Regions from separate parts of the Arthrobacter sp. TRD_SC_6 genome, predicted to be linked through region 1. Evidence: riboswitches for the same ligand, from Rfam matches in the RefSeq annotation. Region 1 holds a riboswitch; each other region holds the start of a gene.

Evidence for each region. A riboswitch is a leader RNA that binds a small molecule or an ion and turns the genes downstream of it on or off. The one in region 1 is predicted to bind S-adenosylmethionine.
Region 2: linked by a shared signal. The riboswitch ahead of ACWA1U_RS06125 (hypothetical protein) and the one ahead of metX (homoserine O-acetyltransferase MetX) in region 1 are both predicted to bind S-adenosylmethionine.
Region 3: linked by a shared signal. The riboswitch ahead of ACWA1U_RS14555 (aminotransferase class V-fold PLP-dependent enzyme) and the one ahead of metX (homoserine O-acetyltransferase MetX) in region 1 are both predicted to bind S-adenosylmethionine.

What each region holds. Positions count from the first base shown of each region.
Region 1 covers NZ_CM143953.1:2,053,458-2,059,508, reverse strand. The annotation lists gene ACWA1U_RS09760 (winged helix DNA-binding domain-containing protein) at 1-1,074, shown strand, start outside; gene metX (homoserine O-acetyltransferase MetX) at 1,080-2,228, opposite strand; SAM riboswitch class IV at 2,253-2,387, opposite strand; gene ACWA1U_RS09750 (cupin domain-containing protein) at 2,688-3,062, shown strand; gene ACWA1U_RS09745 (VOC family protein) at 3,218-3,859, shown strand; gene ACWA1U_RS09740 (CPBP family intramembrane glutamic endopeptidase) at 3,866-4,645, opposite strand; gene ACWA1U_RS09735 (DeoR/GlpR family DNA-binding transcription regulator) at 4,714-5,514, opposite strand; gene ngcE (N-acetylglucosamine/diacetylchitobiose ABC transporter substrate-binding protein) at 5,840-6,051, shown strand, end outside.
Region 2 covers NZ_CM143953.1:1,234,253-1,240,303, reverse strand. The annotation lists gene ACWA1U_RS06140 (alpha-L-fucosidase) at 1-962, shown strand, start outside; gene ACWA1U_RS06135 (helix-turn-helix domain-containing protein) at 964-1,230, opposite strand; gene ACWA1U_RS06130 (DUF2975 domain-containing protein) at 1,230-1,721, opposite strand; SAM riboswitch class IV at 1,835-1,955, shown strand; gene ACWA1U_RS06125 (hypothetical protein) at 1,968-2,270, shown strand; gene ACWA1U_RS06120 (hypothetical protein) at 2,408-2,614, shown strand; gene ACWA1U_RS06115 (fumarylacetoacetate hydrolase family protein) at 2,748-3,923, opposite strand; gene ACWA1U_RS06110 (enoyl-CoA hydratase/isomerase family protein) at 3,988-4,758, opposite strand; gene ACWA1U_RS06105 (hypothetical protein) at 4,751-5,884, opposite strand; gene ACWA1U_RS06100 (CaiB/BaiF CoA transferase family protein) at 5,881-6,051, opposite strand, start outside.
Region 3 covers NZ_CM143953.1:3,065,755-3,071,805, forward strand. The annotation lists gene aroA (3-phosphoshikimate 1-carboxyvinyltransferase) at 1-614, shown strand, start outside; gene rsgA (ribosome small subunit-dependent GTPase A) at 611-1,732, shown strand; gene ACWA1U_RS14545 (cold-shock protein) at 1,893-2,096, shown strand; gene hisN (histidinol-phosphatase) at 2,305-3,117, shown strand; SAM riboswitch class IV at 3,190-3,304, shown strand; gene ACWA1U_RS14555 (aminotransferase class V-fold PLP-dependent enzyme) at 3,350-4,708, shown strand; gene ACWA1U_RS14560 (class I SAM-dependent methyltransferase) at 4,796-5,572, shown strand; gene ACWA1U_RS14565 (metal ABC transporter solute-binding protein, Zn/Mn family) at 5,633-6,051, shown strand, end outside.

The DNA of each region.
Region 1 (6,051 bases):
CTGCGATCAATGGGCGCTGTGCAGGCCCAGGAGTTCGCCTATGCACGCTGGTCACTCGCGCAGCGCTGCAACGGTACGACGGCCACATCCGTCGATCAGGAATACTCGGCCGGGTCACTCCTGCGGACCCATGTCCTGAGGCCAACCTGGCACTTTGTGCATAGATCGGATGCAGACTGGCTGCTCCGCCTTACCGAATCACGAGTCAGGAGGTCCATGCAGCCTCTCCTAAAACGGCTCGGACATGACGCACGCACCATGGCGGAGGGAACGGCGGTACTCGAGGCAGCGGTGTCGGACGGAGCCCACCGCACCCGCGACGAACTGGCTGCAGCGCTGGATGCTTCCGGACTTCCATCCACCGGCCCCGCCCTGGCGTCCTTCCTGATGACTGCCGAACTCGACAGGGTCCTCATCAGTGGAATCCCCGTCTTCGCCGCGAACGGGACAAACCCGAACGGGACAATAAAACACACCTACGCGGCGTTCGGTTCGCGAGCCGGCTCGATCCCACCGGGCGGACCAACCACAGGGCACGACGGCGGCACGTTCGACAGAACCGCAGCGTTGCGCGAGCTGGTGATCCGCTATTTCAGTTCCCGATCTCCCGCAACCGTGAAGGATTGCGCCCTCTGGTCGGGACTGACCCTGACGGACGTGCGCGTTGGTTTGAAAGAGGCCGGAGACCAGTTCGCCACAGAGGAAATCGGTGGCACCACTTTCGTCTGTTCGGCGCAGCAGCCGGTTGCAGCGGCCCCTGGGCTCCCCCGGGTGGACCTGATCCAGTGCTACGACGAGTTCGTGATGGGCTATACCCCCACCCGCTTCTTCGGCACGGCTCCACTCGGGACCAATCCGGCGCATCTGGCCGGGCATGTTGTCCTGCTCAACGGTCAAGTGGCGGGCGGCTGGAAACACACGCTCAGTGCGCGCAAGGCCGGACGGCACGTAATGGTGCAGGTAACAATGCATAGGCAATTCGATCCTGACGAGGCCGCAGCGCTCGAAAGCGCAGTCCACAGGTATTCCGCTTTCCTGGAACGGCCCGTCGACCTGCGCCTGCAACGCCTCTAGGAAAGCTAGGCGGCGTCGTCGTCGTCGTCGTCGTCGTCGTCGTAAAACGCTGCACGAAGCGCCGGCTCAAGCTGCGCGATCTCCGTGAGGAAGGCGTCGTGGCCGATCGGTGACGTGATCGTGTGCACCGGCACATCGCCCGGAAGAGCGGCCGCCAGGTCATGCGACTGTGAGGGCCAGTACAACCTGTCCGAGTCCACCGCAGCGATGAAGAACCGCGCGCTGGATGCCGACAGAGCGCTGGTCAGGCTCCCACGGTCCCGGGCGACGTCGTGGCTCATCAGTGCCTCGGTGAGCGTGACGTAGCTGTTCGCATCAAACCGGCCGACCAGCTTGTCAGCCTGGTGGTCCAGGTAGCTTTCCACCTGGTACCTGCCCCGATCTGCGGAGAGGTGGGACCCGAACGGCGCCTCGGCCCCCTGCGCTGCACGGCCGAACCTGTGCGCAAACTCGGCTTCGGAGCGATAGGTGATGTGGGCTATGCGCCGTGCAATACCGAGCCCGTCCTCCGGGCTGGCGCTGCCGTAATAGTCCCCACCGTTGTACCGGGGATCAAGACGGATGGCCTGCACCTGCGCCTGGGCAAAAGCAATCTGTTCAGCCGAACTCGCAGCAGCACACGCTATGACCGCACAACGCGCCACCTGCTCCGGATACATCACCGCCCACTCGAGTGCACGCGCCCCGCCCATCGACCCGCCGATCACCGAATGCCATGTCGCCACACCGAGCCGGTCCGCCAACAATGCCTCTGCCCGCACCGAGTCCCGAATGGTAATGAACGGAAAGCGGGATCCCCACGGGTTTCCCTCCGGGTCGAGCGAAGCAGGCCCGGTTGAGCCATAGCAGCCGCCGAGCATGTTGATGGAGACGACGAAGAACCGATCAGTGTCGATGGTGCGGCCGGGACCGACGAATCCGTCCCACCAGCCGTCCTCCTCGGAGGTTCCCCGAGCCACGTGCGTACTCCCCGTGAGTGCGTGCTGTACCAGTACCGCGTTGGAAGCCTCCGCGTTGAGCGTCCCCCAGGTCTCGTACGCGAGGACGACGTCGGGCAGATGTCCGCCGGTCTCCAGCGTCAGTGGGCCGATGGACAGCTGGTGTACGACGCTGTCCACAGGCTCCGCCTCAGGGTGCGGTTCCGTTGTGGTGATGCCTGTCAAACCTGCCGCCTTTGTGGATCGCGCTTGCGCCTGCACACCGCGCGCAGGGCCTGGTCGTCACCCGGGGCACCCCACCGCGGAAGGAGGGTTGCCGGACAGCAAGCCGGGGCTGATGGCGGGCAAGAGCCCGCCACACTGTCACTCGTGACCTGTTACTAGAAGACCCGACAGGGGCGGAAAAGGGCAACTATTGTGACTCGCGGTGAAATGACCTTGGGGGTTCCTTGGGTGCTGGTGCTTTCGCGATGCTTCCTGTGGCGGCGGCCAAAATCACCGTCTGCACCTATTGACAGTGCCTCAGATTGAGAGCAACCTGAGAATCTCGATCGCAGGTTCGGTTCAGCCCATTACGGCACGTCGTCGCGATGCCCTGCCAGACTTGCATTCCCGGAGCACCAATCGCGCTTCCGGAGGAACAGTTAAACCACTCCTTGTTGAGGAGAACTGAAAATGCCTGCAGTAACTGTCACAACCCTTGAATCAAAATCTTTTGATGACCCGGATGAAAAACGCCGTCCCCCAAAGACAGAAGTCGATGTCGTCAATATTGGTGGCACCACGCTCGGCAGGTTCACCTTCGAGCCCGGTTGGCGCTGGTCCGAGACGGTCAAGACCGTGGTCCACACCGACAGCTGCCAGAACAACCATCTGGGCTTCTGCATCGCGGGAACACTTACGGTCCAGTTGGAAGACGGGACCCGCAACACAATCAATGCCGGTGACGCCTACGCCATTCCTCCGGGCCACGATGCTTGGGTTGAAAATGACGAGACGTTTGTGGGGTACGAAATCATGAGTGCGGCAACGTACGCCAAGTCCGACTAGGTGAACGAGTCTTAATCCTCCACTGCAGGAGTCCGGAAATCGGCGGTCCCAGAACAACCATCTGGGCTCCTGCACCGTCGGAACACTCACGATCCTACCTGTGACTTAGGTAACCCTAAGTCGAGGCGTCCATCACAAAGTGCCAAGATGGGGCCATGCGTCTGGATCATGTGTCATATGCCTGCGAACCCGACGGTCTGACTGCCACCGCAGAGCGGATCTCCACAGCCCTTGGCGTTGACTATGTCAGGGGCGGGGTTCATCCGCGGTTCGGTACGCGGAACGTGATCATCCCTCTCGTCAACGGCCAGTACCTAGAGGTGGTTGAGGTACTCAACCACCCGGCATCGGACAAGGCCCCCTTCGGGCAGGCAGTCCGCGCACGGTCGGAAGCTGGCGGCGGCTGGATGGGCTGGTGCGTTGCGGTTGATGATCTTTCACCCTTTGAAGAGCGGCTCGGACGCGGGGCTGTCCCCGGGAACCGCAAGTTTCCGGACGGACAGGAACTCACCTGGCAGCAGATCGGCATCAAGGGCCTGATCGCAGATCCCCAGGTTCCTTACATGATCCGCTGGGATGACGGCACCGAAGCTATCCACCCCTCACAGGCCCGCGAAGCATCCGTGCGGCTGAGCGCCCTGACAATCGCAGGTTCCGCAGACCGCGTCACCGAATGGCTTGGCACGCCGGCCGCCTACCCGCTCGACAACGTAGACGTGGAGTGGATTGCACCAAACGGCACGCCAGGCATTATGTCGGTGACGTTCGAAACCAGCGATGGATTCGTCCGGATCTGAAGCCGGTCAGCTTCCCAGTCCAATAGCCGGACCAAACAGCGCAAAGCCAACGAAGCCCGCAATGTCCAGAAGGGCGTGAGCCACCACCAGTGGCATTACTCGCCTGGTGCGTGTGTAGGCGTACCCGAAAATGAGTCCCATGACCACGTTGCCGATGAACGGGCCTATCCCCTGATACAGGTGATAGCTTCCGCGCAGCAACGCTGAGGTGATGATGATCGCCGGAGTAGACCAGCGAAGTTCCTTCAAGCGAACAAACAGGTACCCCACCACTATCACCTCTTCGACCACAGCGTGACGCACCGCTGAGAGAATCAGCACCGGTACCGTCCACCAGTAGGTGTCGAGAGCCGAGGGAACAATGGCGGTGGTCAGGCCGAACGCCCGGCCGGCCGCGTAAACGCCCAGCGTCCCCGCTCCAATCAACGCTGCCAGCCCGAAGCCCAGTCCGAAGTCCACCAACGGTCGGGTGAACGTGAAACCGATCCTGCGGAACGCCGATCTGCCTGGAACGGTGAGCAGGAACAACACCAGTACCACCGGAATCAGCGCGAAGAAGATACCCAGCAACTGATAGGCCAGATCGAAGTACTGCCGGTCATTCAGTGTGGGGTTCATCGTGGTGGTCTGGGCACCCAGGGGTCCGCGGGACATTTTGTCGAGCAGCTGGACGACGGCGTACACCGCCGACTGCCCAAGTGACAGCCCCAGCACAATCAGGACTTCGGCCTTGACCCTGAAGCTTCCAACAGCAGCCGACGGCTGGCTGGCTTTGTCGGTCTGCATAGGTTCATGGTGCCGTACGCGGCTGCCGGCAGCCAAAGCGCCCGTCTCTGGACAGCGTCGATGAGTGGCTAGTCGGTGTCGACAGGCGGAGCTACGACCACCCGCGTGCCACCCTCCTTGAATGCCGTCAGCTGGTACTCGGTGATGCCGTCATCCGTGATCAGGTTCGTGAAGGCGTAACCGTTCATTGTCGCGAATGCCCGAACCCCGATCTTCGACGAGTCAGCAACAATGTAGGCTGCCGTCGCGCGCCGGGCGATCATGGCGTTGACGGCTGCCTCACCCTCGTCGGCGACTGTAGGGCCGAACTTCGGGTCCAGCCCGTTCACGCCCACGAAAGCGAAGTCGAGAGCAACCCGCTGCAAGATGGCATCGGTGTAGGGGCCAACGAGCTCGTATGAGCGGGAGTTGACTATCCCGCCTGTGACCATGATCTTGAAGTTTGGCCGCACAGCAAGCTGGGCGGCAATGTTGATTGCGTTCGTGACGACCGTGAGGGTCGGTTTCCTCGACTGCTCCATCAGGTCGCGGCGAGTGCTGAGCACCTGCGCCAGTGCCGTACTGGTGGTACCTCCGCAGAGCCCCACGACCGCGCCGCGTGGAATCAGGGCGCTGGCTGCGTGGGCGATCGCGCGTTTGTGGGCTGACGCTGCATCTCGGTTCTGGCCGGCAGACAGGGTGTAGGCACCGGCTTCGATGGTGGCGCCGCCCCTCGTGCGGCTCAGCAGGCGCTGTTCGGCCAGACTGTCGAGGTCCCGTCTGGCGGTGGCCGGCGAGACGTTAAGGCGCGCGACGATATCGTCGACCTCAAGATGCTTGGACTGCGCAAGCAGTTCGAGGATCGCGTTGAGCCGGTCTCCGCGCTTCAGACCTGCTTCCGAGTTCATGTGGGCTCCCTTACCCGCGATTCAGTCCTCAAGACCTGAGTGAGCGGAAGTGCGTGTACCCGGTCAGCATAGATCACGTAACGTCGTTCGGTATACACCTGACTGCTCACTCCCCTGGATCATCGAAATCCGACGAAGTGCCATAACTGTCCGGTAACGTCACACGCGTAAGACTTGACGTGAGGCGTAGATCACGCAATTATCTTCTGCAAGCGATGAATCTAAATGATCACTTTGCTCGCCGTTCAATCAGTACTTTGCAGCAAAATCTAATCAAGATGCAGTTCCCAAAAACGGAGGCACGACGATGAACTTCCAGCACAAGCCGCTCGAGCGGCGTAACTTTCTGAAGGGCGCGCTTGCGACAGCGGCCCTCATTCCGCTCGGAGGCGCCCTGGCATCCTGCGCCGCAGGCGGAGGCAACACCAGTGGCGGAGAAGCCCCTGCGGGAGAAGTTTCTGACGCCAACCCGTTCGGTGTAGCAGCAGACTCGACCGTCGACACAGTCATCTTCAACGG
Region 2 (6,051 bases), 820 kb from region 1:
ACGTTGCCGCTATCCGGGCCGAGGGGCTACGCGTCGGCTTCTACCACTCCCTGATCGACTGGCACCACCCTGATTTCACCATCGACGGACACCACCCGCAGCGGGACGCGCCAGATGTGGCAGCGTTGAACGAGTCCCGGGACATGAGCCGGTACCGCAACTACCTGCACGGCCAGGTCCGCGAGCTCCTGACCAACTACGGCCAGATCGACTACCTGTTCTACGACTTCTCCTACGACGTGATCGGCGACGTGGTGTGGGGCGGCAAGGGCGCAACCGACTGGGCGGCTGTTGAACTGCTCGCAATGGTCCGCGAACTGCAGCCCGGCATCCTCGTGAATGATCGCCTCGGAATCGACGGTGACTTCATCACACCCGAGCAGTACCAGCCGAGCCAGCCAATGAAGAACGACGACGGCACGCCAGTCGTGTGGGAAGCGTGCCAGACGCTGAACGGTTCCTGGGGCTACGACCGCGACAACCTCGCCTACAAGACGCCCGACCTCCTGGTACGGATGCTCATTGACGGTGTCTCCAAAGACGGCAACCTGCTCTTGAATGTGGGGCCGACTGGTCGGGGCGAGTTCGATCCACGAGCCAGCGAGAGCCTGCACAGCATAGGCGAATGGATGCGGTTGCACGAGCGGTCCATCCGGGGCGCCGGAGCCTCAGCGTTCGCGCCGCCTGCCGACGCACGGTACACACAGAACGGTAACCGGCTGTACCTGCACCTGTTCGGATGGCCGCTCGAACACGTACACCTGCCGGGTCTGGCCGACAAAGTCGCCTACGCACAACTCCTCAATGACGCCTCGGAAGTGCAACAGATCCAGACCGATCCCACGGCCAAAGCGGCGAATATGGAGATGGGCGGACAACCGCCCGGGACTCTCACGCTCAAGCTTCCGATCCGGCGCCCGGACGTTCTGGTGCCGGTGGTCGAGCTGTTCCTGAAGGATTAGCTCAGGAGGGCCCGCGCTTAAGGGGCGTGGCGCCGTCGTCGTCGTTTCTGTTGGTATTTTCGGTGGCACCCTCCCAGCGCAGGATGTCACCGGGCTGGCAGTCGAGGACGTCGCAGATGGCTTCGAGCGTGGTGAAGCGGACCGCTTTTGCGCGCCCGTTCTTGAGGACGGCCAGGTTGGCGGGGGTGATCCCAATGCGGTCTGCGAGCACGCCCACCGCCATTTTCCGTTTCGCGAGCATGACGTCAATATCCACGATGATGGGCATCAGATCACCTCGTCGAGTTCGGTGCGGAGGTGCTGGGCTTCGGCATCGCGGTCAACAGCCTGGGCGAGCAAGGTCCGCATCACCAGCACGATCAGTGCAACGCCGCCGATCATGAGCGCCGCACCGCAAATCAGGAGCACGATTCCCGGTGCAATTTCGCCCGGAGCCAGCAGGACGGCCAGGCTGAACATGAGCACGGCCGCTGCGGCGATGGCCCAGAAAATGATGTCGACGTAGCGGAAGGCTGCGCGTGAGAACACCGTGTTACGGCGAACCATCGTGAGGAGCTTCCAGACGCAGAGCGCGGTGACCTGCACTGTCACGATGCCGAGGACAACGATTGCGCTGAGCGTGATGCGCAGCCCGGTTGGGACTCCCGCTTCCTCCAGGTCGGTGGCGATCAGTGGAACCATCCACAACTGCACAAAGAGCGAACCCGCCAGCACCATCACGATCACAACACGTAACGCAAGGATGGCCAGTTTTCCCATCACGACTCCTTCGATTGACCTGCAATAGAAATCTATCGTTAAACGAGAGCTAGAACAAGCCAGTGCGTCACAACGGATTCCCCGGGACACCGTCGTCGTTATACTCCTTTCAGCTTCATGAGCTGCGGCGCCAAGCTCCGACTGGCCGCACACCAACCCCATGTTCACGGGTGGTTCGGATGAGGAAGCGGCCCACATTGCCCTCTCGGGCACCGGTGCGGGCAAGAGCAAACTCGAAGGACGGCGATGAGCCACGAACCTCCAGGTGGTCACTTTCCCACGGTCTTTCCCATCCTCAATGTGCACGACGGCGCCATCGACTTCCGCGTAGACGGTGAGTGGGTGCGGCGTTGGAGTCAGGACATCCACACGCTCGAGGCCATGTTGCGCCGAAGCGTGAGCAGGCCGATTTGGGATGCCTGCAGCGGCTTGTTGATTGTGCGGGTGGCAGCCCTCGATCGGCGCAACGGGCTGCGCGTAGGCGTGGTCTTGTCTGATTCGGCCTCGTTGGGCTTGGAATCGGGACGGTCGCTCGAACCGGCTTCTTGAGGGTCGCTGGTGCCGTTGCAGGGCGCCGTACGATTCCTTGCAGGTTTCAGCTCTTCGAGTGGCCAAGGGGTCGGCGTTTTGTTGGGCGACACGCAGTTGCGTTCAGCAAACCTGCCTAAAACGGTACGCTGCAGACAATGCCTGAATCACGTAAACCCAGGATGCACCCGCACCTCGCACGTTTCTGCCTGATTGCCGCACCGCTATTGGGTGCTCTGTTTCTCACCAATGGCGTCTTCCGAATCCTTGACGGCCGGGGATTCTGGGAAACCCTCAGTCCGTTCATGTTCTGCCTTGCCTTCATCGCGATCTTTCTCAACATACGCAAAAACAACAGCCGATAACGATGCCGCAATTGGCTGGCCCTATGACCTGGATTCCCGACCCTCAAAAAGGGTGCATGGCTCAAGGACCGGCTCGACTGGGGATGGGCCGACGTGCATGTCGTCAATCGGCCCAGCGACTGAGCCGCGAATCCTAGAGTAATCCGCGCGCGGCAAGGTTCCGGTACAGCGCGTCAATGCCGAACGTCCACGGCGCTACCTTCTCGCTCACCTGAACCCGGTTGATGAGCGAACCGAGCCGCGGCTCCCTGATGGTGACGACGTCGTCGACGTGGTGCGTGAATCCCGCACCGGCCCCGCCGCGGTCCTCGATCGGTGTGAACAGTGTCCCGAGGTACAGGACCAACCCGTCCGGGTAGGCGTGGTGCGGACCGATCGCCTGCTCCACCAGCTGCGCCGGGTCCCTGCTGATCTTCTCCATCAGGCTCGTACCTTCAAGCCGGAAACCGTCCGTTCCGTCCACAGTGAGAGTGACGACGGCGGAATGGACGTCGTCGAGCCCGTAGCCGCCGTCAAAGAACCGGATGAACGGACCCACCGCAGCTGAGGCGTTGTTGTCCTTCGCCTTGCCGAGCAGCAAGGCGGACCGGCCCTCGATGTCCCGCAGGTTCACGTCATTGCCGAGCGTCGCGCCGACAATGTTCCCCTCCGAGGACACCACCAGCACAACCTCCGGCTCGGGATTGTTCCACTCGGATTTCGCGAGCACACCGACGTCGGAGCCGGCCCCCACAGTGGACAGCACCGGCGCCTTGGTGAAAATCTCCGCATCCGGACCGATTCCAACCTCAAGGTACTGGCTCCACCAACCCCTCTCCATCAGCAGGGTCTTCAGCTCTGCGGCCTCCGGCGAGCCGGGCACCAGCGTGTTCAGTGATCCGCCCAGCAGACCCAGGATTTCCTCCCGGACCGCCGCGCCGCCGTGCGCCTCCCCACGAACCCGTTCCTCGATGATGCGCTCAATCATCGACACCGGAAACGTAACTCCTGCAGCCTTAACCACGTGCAGGTCGATCGGCGAGAGCAACCATGGGCGGCTCGTATCCCGCGTGGCGTCAGGGGTGTTGGCGGCGATCTCATCGAGCGTTCCCAGGACCGGACCTGTGGCCCCGGCAAGCGCACCCGCGGGATCGGCGAGCTCGGTCAGCGCACGCATGGTGGGGAACGACGCACTGACATCCACCACGCCGTCCGCCCGGATTGCCACGACGCTCGGCCCGCCAACGGACGGGTCGAACACGCGGCCAGCGAGCGCGCCTGTTGTGCCGTCGTCGGGCAGTAGCGCTGAAGCGGTGGGGCGAAGAGTCACAGTGAACCTCTCGGTAGGTTGCTAGGCAAAACGGTAAGCCAAAACAGTGGGCGAGAAACGCGCTTCAGCGCCGGTGGAACTCGGCCTGGCGCTTCTCGGTGAACGCGGCCCGGCCCTCGTCGGCATCGGCCGTGGCGAAGGTAATGGTCTGCAGATCCCGTTCATAACGGATTGCTGCGTCCTGCGGCATGTTGTAGGCGGCGCGGAGATTGGCTTTGGCTGTCTCGGCCGCGATGGGCGGACGCGCAGCGATGACCCCGCCGAGCTCAACGGCACGCGCCACCAGGTTTTGTGGCTCCACCAGTTCGCTCACGAGCCCCCAGCGAAGAGCGGTCTCGGCATCGATAGGATCACCCGTCATCAGCATGAGCGCAGCATTCGAAGGCCCGATGGACGCGGCCAGGAACGCCGACATCCCACCCCCACCGATCCACCCCAGCTTGATCTCGGGAGCCGCGAAGCTCGCCGTGGTTGAAGCCAACCGGATGTCGCAGGTCAGCGCCGTCTCCAGCCCACCACCAAACGCGTATCCGTTCACAGCGGCGATCACGGGCTTGCGGCATTCGCGGATGGCGTCGCAGTAGTCGGCCCGATTCCGGAAGTCCCACGGCGTTGCGTATTTGTCCAGGGTGCGGATGTCGCTGCCTGCACAGAAAGACCGCTCGCCCGCGCCGGTCAACACCACTGCCCGGACGCCGTCGTCGTCATTCAATTGATGCACTATGCGCACCAGTTCGTCCGACATCTCCTTGGTCACGGAGTTCAGCTTCGCCGGCCGGTCGATGGTAACCAGCGCTACCCGCCCCCTTATTTCGCAGCGGATATCTTCAGACATGGGTACTCCCTTGGGTAGCAAATCGGTCGGCTAGCGCATTGAACCGCGCATTGATTTCGACGACGGCGGAGGCCGCCTGCGCCGGCCCGAGGATCGCTTCCCGCAACAGGCCTGACGCTTCGCCCTGAAACTTGGTGAAGCCGGGGACGCGCGGGCGCACCCAGGCTTGGTCAATGGTGGCGAGGGTGTTGCAGTAGAAACTGTTCGCGTGGGCGTTGACGGCGTCATTGGTCCAGGCGGAGCGGGCGCTGGGCTGGCCGTCATTGTCGGCAATGAATGTGGCCTGCGTGAGCGGATCAAGGTGCCAGCGTAGGTAGGCGAGCAGTTCATCGTCGACCTTGGACCTACGGGAAAGGGCAAGGCCTGTTCCGCCGATGACGGACCCGCGCCGGCCGCCGGGCACCCAGGCCGGGGCGTCCCCGAACTGCAGGGGCGCCGGGCCGGTGCTGTAGTTCACGTAGCCGAACACCAGTGGGATGTAGGCAATGTCCCGCTCGACACGCATCCGCTCGAGCAACCCGATGGGGTTGAGCAGCTCGGTGCCGGCCGGGGCGCGATGCGCCAGTTCGGAGAGCGTCTCCACCGCCTGTACTGCACGTGGCGGAAGCACTCCGGCACCCGGTTCAATCAACGGTTCCTCCCCCAGCGCCACGCACAGTGAAGCGACACTGAGGAACGCATGCGGGCCCGCCAGGCTGAGGGCAACGGGGGATTCGCCCGACAGCTCGAGCACCTCCGCCCAGGTACACGGTGCTTCGGTCACCTGGGCCGCGTCCCGGACCGAGACCTGAGTTGCCGCGTCCAACGGAAGCGCCCACACGGTGCCGTCATAGCGGTAGCTTTCAAGGGTGGGCCCTACGCTGCCGCCGTCCAGTGCTGCCAGATAGCCGGCATCAAAGAAATCCGACAGGGGGCGGATGCTGCCGGTCGCAACGGCGTCGCCAAGGTGCGGGTGATCGAGGACGACGACGTCGTACTGCTCCATGAGCTCCCTGATCGGCGCGGATTCGAAACCCTCGAGCGAGTGCGTATCCCAGGAAATCAAACCCCCCGAGGCGGCCGCAGACCGCTCAAGTGCCGTGCGTCCGCGGGGATGGTCCCAGGTGAGGCCGCGAAAGCGGCTCATCTGTGCATCCGGTCACTGGCGGCTCCGGCCTCGAACAGCGCCTCGACCGTCCCAATGTCATAACCGATCTCCGCGAACAGTTCGCGTGTGTGTTCCCCTGTCAGCGGTGCACCGCGTTCTATCCGGGGTGGAGTAGCCGAGAACTTATAGGGGAAGCCGGGAGTCTT
Region 3 (6,051 bases), 1.0 Mb from region 1:
CCGGAAAGATCAATGCCTTCGACGTCCGCATCGAACCGGACCTTTCAAACGCCGGACCGTTCCTGGCCGCAGCACTTGCAACGGGAGGCACGGTACGCATCCCGCACTGGCCTTCCGGCACCACCCAGGTGGGCGAAAAGTGGCGGACCATCCTGCCCCGGCTCGGCGCCGTCGTCGACCTCACAACAGATTCCACGCTGGTGGTGCGTGGCGGTTCCCGGATCACGGGCGCTGACCTAGCGGACACCAGTGAACTAGCGCCTACCGTCGCTGCCATCTGCGCGCTGGCGCAGACGCCGTCCGTACTCACCGGCATCGCCCACCTTCGCGGACACGAAACAGATCGCCTCGCCGCCCTCGTCACCGAAATCAACCGGTTGGGCGGTGACGCGGAAGAGACCGTGGACGGACTGATCATCCGCCCGGCCGCCCTGCACGGCGGGCCGTTCCACAGCTACGAGGACCACAGGATGGCCACCGCAGGCGCCATCCTGGGCCTCGCTGTTCCCGGCGTCGAGGTGGAGAATATCGCTACGACTTCCAAGACCATGCCACAGTTTCCTGAACTGTGGCAGGCCCTGGTCGACACTGCCTATCAGTCTGGCGAGCAGTGACGCCAGCCGGATCGCGGCGCGGAACTTCGTCGTGGGACGAATCCGATGTCCGCATCAGGCCGAACAAGAAGGGTTCCCGCCCGCGCACGAAGGACCGCCCGGCGCATGATGACGCGGTGACTGGCCGCATCATCACCGTGGACCGCGGCCGGTACACCGCAGTCGTCGCTGAAGATACTGCCCAGGAAAGGGTGGTCATCGCCGCCCGGGCGCGCGAATTGCGCCGCTCCCCCGTTGCCGCCGGCGACCTCGTCGCGCTCGTGGGTGATGTCACCGGCGAGCCCGACACGCTGGCCAGGCTGGTCCGGATCCATGACCGGCATACGCTGCTGCGGCGCAGCGCGGATGACACCGACCCCGTTGAACGTGTGGTCGTGGCGAACGCAGACCAGCTCGTTGTGGTGGTCGCCGCTGCGAACCCCGAGCCGCGCACGGGCTTCATTGATCGCGCCCTGGTGGCAGCGTACGACGCCGGAATCCAGCCGCTGCTATGCGTCACCAAAGCGGACCTCAAGGATCCGGCGGAGCTCCTCGCCAACTACGAACACTTGGATCTTCCGATCATCACCAGTAGAACCACAGCCACCGACGTCGGTGTTCGAACCACCTCGGCCAGCGGAACCTCTGCCTTGCTCGCCCCCGAGGCGATCGAGCGTTTGAAGGGCCTCCTTGATGGCCAGGTCAGCGTGCTGCTCGGCCATTCCGGTGTCGGGAAGTCGACCTTGGTGAATGCACTCACTGGTTCCAACCGCGCAACCGGCGGCGTCAACGCGGTCACCGGGCGGGGACGCCACACGTCGTCGTCGGCCTATGCGCTGAAGGCGGACAACTCCGCTTCGGGAACCTGGATCATCGACACACCCGGCATACGCTCCTTCGGCCTGGCTCACGTGGTCCCGGACCGCATCCTCTCTGCGTTCCCGGACCTGGAACCCGGGACCGCGGACTGCGAGCGGGGATGCCGGCATGATGACACTGCGGTGAATTGCGGACTGGACCCGTGGGTGGCTTCAGGGGATGCAGGAGAGTCTGGTTCTGTTCGGCTGGCCTCATTGCGGCGGCTTCTGGGAGCCGGTTCCGAGCCAATTGCACAATCAAAGGAACTTGGAACCCACTAACCGCGAAGTGCTGTTAGACTGTTTTCAGTTGTTGTGTTGCGCACTAATTTTTAAGCCTTGATTTCTCTCCGGAGTTCGAAAGCTTTCTTGACAGGCGAACGGACACCGCGACAGGAACCCCGAAGTACGGGGGGATCCTCACACTCAAGGAATAACAAAAATGGCAACAGGTACAGTCAAGTGGTTTAACGCTGAAAAGGGCTTTGGATTCATCGCTCCTGACGACGGCGGCGCTGACGTTTTCGCTCACTTCTCCGCGATCAACTCGGGCGGCTTCCGCTCACTCGAGGAGAACCAGAAGGTCAGCTTCGAGACCACCCAGGGCCCTAAGGGTCCCCAGGCTGAGAACATCTCCGTTCTTTAATAGAGTCGTTCTCTAGGGACACCGTTCTCTAAAGCTTAGTTTCACCAGAAGAGCACCGGCCTCACGGCCGGTGCTCTTCTGTCGTTTGACCCCCCGGTCGTTCAACCCTCTGTGGCTTGGTGGTAAATCCCCGCTTCACCCAGTGAGCCAAGGCGCGCGGAGGAACGCCCGAACCTGCGCGTTCCAGGAACACTGACGCGATAGGTTGATGGGTATGAACCTCCAGAGCTACAACGATGACCTGCGCCTCGCCCACGTGATGGCGGACTCCGTGGATGATCAGACCATGTCCCGGTTCAAGGCGCTGGACCTGGCGGTCGAGACCAAACCGGACTTCACTCCTGTGACTGACGCAGACAAATCGGCGGAGGAAGCAATCCGCGGCCAGCTTTCCCGGGCGCGCCCACGTGACGCGGTGCTGGGCGAGGAATTCGGAAGCAGCGGCGCCGGCTCGCGCCGGTGGATTATCGATCCCATCGATGGCACTAAAAACTTTGTTCGAGGCGTTCCGGTGTGGGCTACCCTGATTGCCCTGGTGGATGAGGGCAGGCCAGTCGTCGGGGTAGTCAGCGCGCCGGCATTGGGCAAGCGCTGGTGGGCTGCCACCGGTACCGGCGCCTTCACAGGAAAATCCCTCGCCGCAGCGACGCGGTTGCGGGTATCGAACGTTTCGCGTTTGGCGGATGCATCGCTGTCTTTCTCCAGCCTGTCCGGGTGGAAGGAACGCGGAAACCTGGACGACTTCATGTCACTGTCGGAGTCGGTGTGGCGCACCCGCGCTTACGGCGACTTCTGGTCCTACTGCCTGGTCGCGGAAGGCGCCGTCGACATCGCTTGCGAGCCTGAGCTCAACCTCTACGACATGGCCGCTTTGGTTCCGATTGTTACGGAAGCCGGCGGGCGCTTCACCTCGTTGGAGGGTGCGGACGGACCGTTCGGCGGCAACGCCCTGGCCACCAACGGCACGCTCCATAACGAAGTTCTCAAACGGCTCAACCCGGCGCTGGATGACCTCCTGTGAAGACTGAGCGGGCGACAGGAACCCGTAACAAACAGCATTGAGTCACTGGGCTCCCTTTATGCTGGAGCCATTGGTCACGAGTGCCAGCGCGAAACCCCGGTTCGCTGGCCGGCAACCCTCCTTCTGCGGTGGGGTGCCCCGGGTGACGACCAGGCCGAACCAGAAAGTGGTTCGGCAAGCGCGGAACCTCCTCATGGCAGGTTCCATGAGACCACTGTGGGGTTTTACATCCATGACTAACGCAATACTTGACCTGGCCACCGCTCTTTCTGCCGGTCCGCTGGTTCCGGTCCTCGGCGGGGAACTTCAGGCTCCCTTGATTGACGGCAGCACAGCCCGCTACGTCAACCTCGACTACGCGGCCTCCACTCCCGCCCTGACGCAGGTGAACGACTACGTCCAGAGCGTGCTCCCGTACTATGCGAGTGTTCACCGCGGCGCCGGGTACGCCTCCCAGATTTCGACGTCCCTGTATGAGAACGCCCGGAAGATCGTCCGGGACTTCGTTGGCGGGCGTGATGATGACGCAGTCATCTTCACGCGGAACACCACCGACTCGCTGAATCTGCTGGCGGGTTGCCTTCCAGTGGACGGGGAAGTGCTTTACCTCGACCTGGAACACCACGCCAACCTGCTGCCCTGGCTGCAGCTTCCGCACCGAAGCGTGGTTGCGGCCGACACAGTGGCGCAGACTTTGGATCTCGTGAAGCGGGAGCTGGCCGAAGGGGGAATCAGCCTGCTGGCGATCACGGGTGCCTCGAACGTGACCGGGGAAATACTGCCCATCGCCGCCTTTGCTGAAGCCGCACATGCTCACGGAGCTCGAATCGTGGTCGATGCCGCCCAGCTCGCACCCCACCGCCGCCTCAATATAACCCGGGATGCCATCGACTACGTGGCCTTCTCCGGCCACAAGCTGTACGCCCCTTACGGCTCGGGCGTACTGGTCGGCAGGTCTGACTGGCTCGACGCCGGGGCGCCGCACCTTGCCGGCGGCGGTGCTGTTAAGTCGGTGCGGGTGGACTCCGTTTCCTGGACCACCGGACCGGCCCGCCACGAAGGTGGATCTCCGAATGTGGTAGGCGCCGCTGCACTGGCCAACGCCGCGCAGGTGCTTGCGACACTGGATGAATCCGGGTGGCAGAACCATGAAGCCGAATTGAGGGCGGCCCTCGTCGAGGGGCTCGACGGCTTTGAGGACGTCACAGTGCATCGTATTTTCACCGACAGCGCTGACGCCATCGGCGTCGTGAATTTTTCGGTGAACGGATACGACGCCGGCCTGGTGGCCGCCTATCTCTCGGCTGAACACGGCATCGGGTTGCGCGACGGAAAATTCTGCGCCCATCCACTCCTGAAGCGGCTTGGCCTGCCATCCGGATCGCTCCGCGCAAGCTTCGGCGTCGGATCCCGGCACGACGACGTCGACCGCCTCCTGCATGGGCTGCGGGCGCTGGTGGAGAACGGGCTTGGCGCCGATTACGTAGTGGATGCTGGCCGATGGGTACCCGCGGTAGAGACCCGCAGTTTCCCGGAGTGGGCTCCGCACACGCCCGGCACCGCGGGTGCCGCTCCCTGCACCACAGACTGAAGGTCCGCTCAAGGATGCGGATGGGTGCTTTAATTGTCGGGTTCCCCAACCTGTCCCCCATTCTCAGTCCATGCCAGGAGCAGCACCATGGTAGTTGGAGGCCCGCGCCTCGGTGAGCAGCGCCGTCGTGAGCTTGCGCAGGGTTACCTCCAGGACGGCGAGCGCTATGAGCGTGTGCGGCCGAGCTACCCGGATGCCTGCGTTGACTGGCTGCTACCAGACCCCGCAGAGCACGTCGTGGATGTCGGCGCGGGGACCGGCAAGTTTACTCGTCTGATACTCGAGCGCTGTGCAAAGGTGACTGCGGTCGATCCTTCCGAGGACATGCTCTCCGTACTGTCCTCGCATCTTCCCGATGTGCGGACGGTTGTCGGTACTGCGGAAAGCACCGGCCTGCCAAGCGGGAGCGCTGATGCCCTCACCATTGCGCAGGCATGGCACTGGTGTGATCCTGCGGAAGCTGGCAGGGAGGCTGCCCGGGTGCTCGTACCCGGCGGAGTCCTCGGGTTGGTGTGGAATCAACTTGATGTTTCGGTACCGTGGGTTCACCGGCTCTCACGGATCATGCATGCCGGGGACGTGTTCCGCCCGACGTACCGGCCGCGCCTGGGCATGGTGTTCGCCGAGCCTGTCGGGACCGTTCTTGCCTGGACGCAGAGCCTGTCCGCGGCCGACGTCGTCGAACTTGCCCGTTCGCGCAGTTACTACCAGCGCGCATCGGATCCAACCCGCGCGAAAGTTGAGCACAATCTCTCCTGGTACCTGCACGAGCACCTCGGGCATCCACCCGACGCAACACTGGAACTGCCCTACCTGACCTACTGCTGGCGGGCCGGGCGCCTGGAACGCCCTCACAACACCTGACCCTGATGGACTGCACGCACCGCCGTCGTCGGGGAGTGAATTTCCGCGTTATATTTAGGCATGCCTAAAAATTGGTTTACGGCAACCCTCATAGTGGGTCTTGCTCTCACGGGCTGTGGCGTCGCGCCCGCCGAACGAACGGCCGGCGAGGATCCGCGGCCCGTGGTGTTGACCACTTTCACAGTGCTCGCCGACCTTACGCGGACGGTGGCCGGAGATCATGTCCGCGTTGAGTCCATCACTAAGGTCGGCACCGAGATCCATGGGTATGAGCCCACGCCATCGGACCTCGTCCGCGCCCAGAACGCTGACCTCATCCTCGATAACGGGCTCGGCCTCGAGCGGTGGTTCGAGCGGTTCCTGCTCTCGGTGGATGCACCCCGGAAGGTCCTTTCCGTTGGAGTGGAACCCGTGGACATCAGGTCCGGCAACTACTCCGGGCTCGCCAATCCGCACGCCTGGATGTCCCCGGCCGCCGC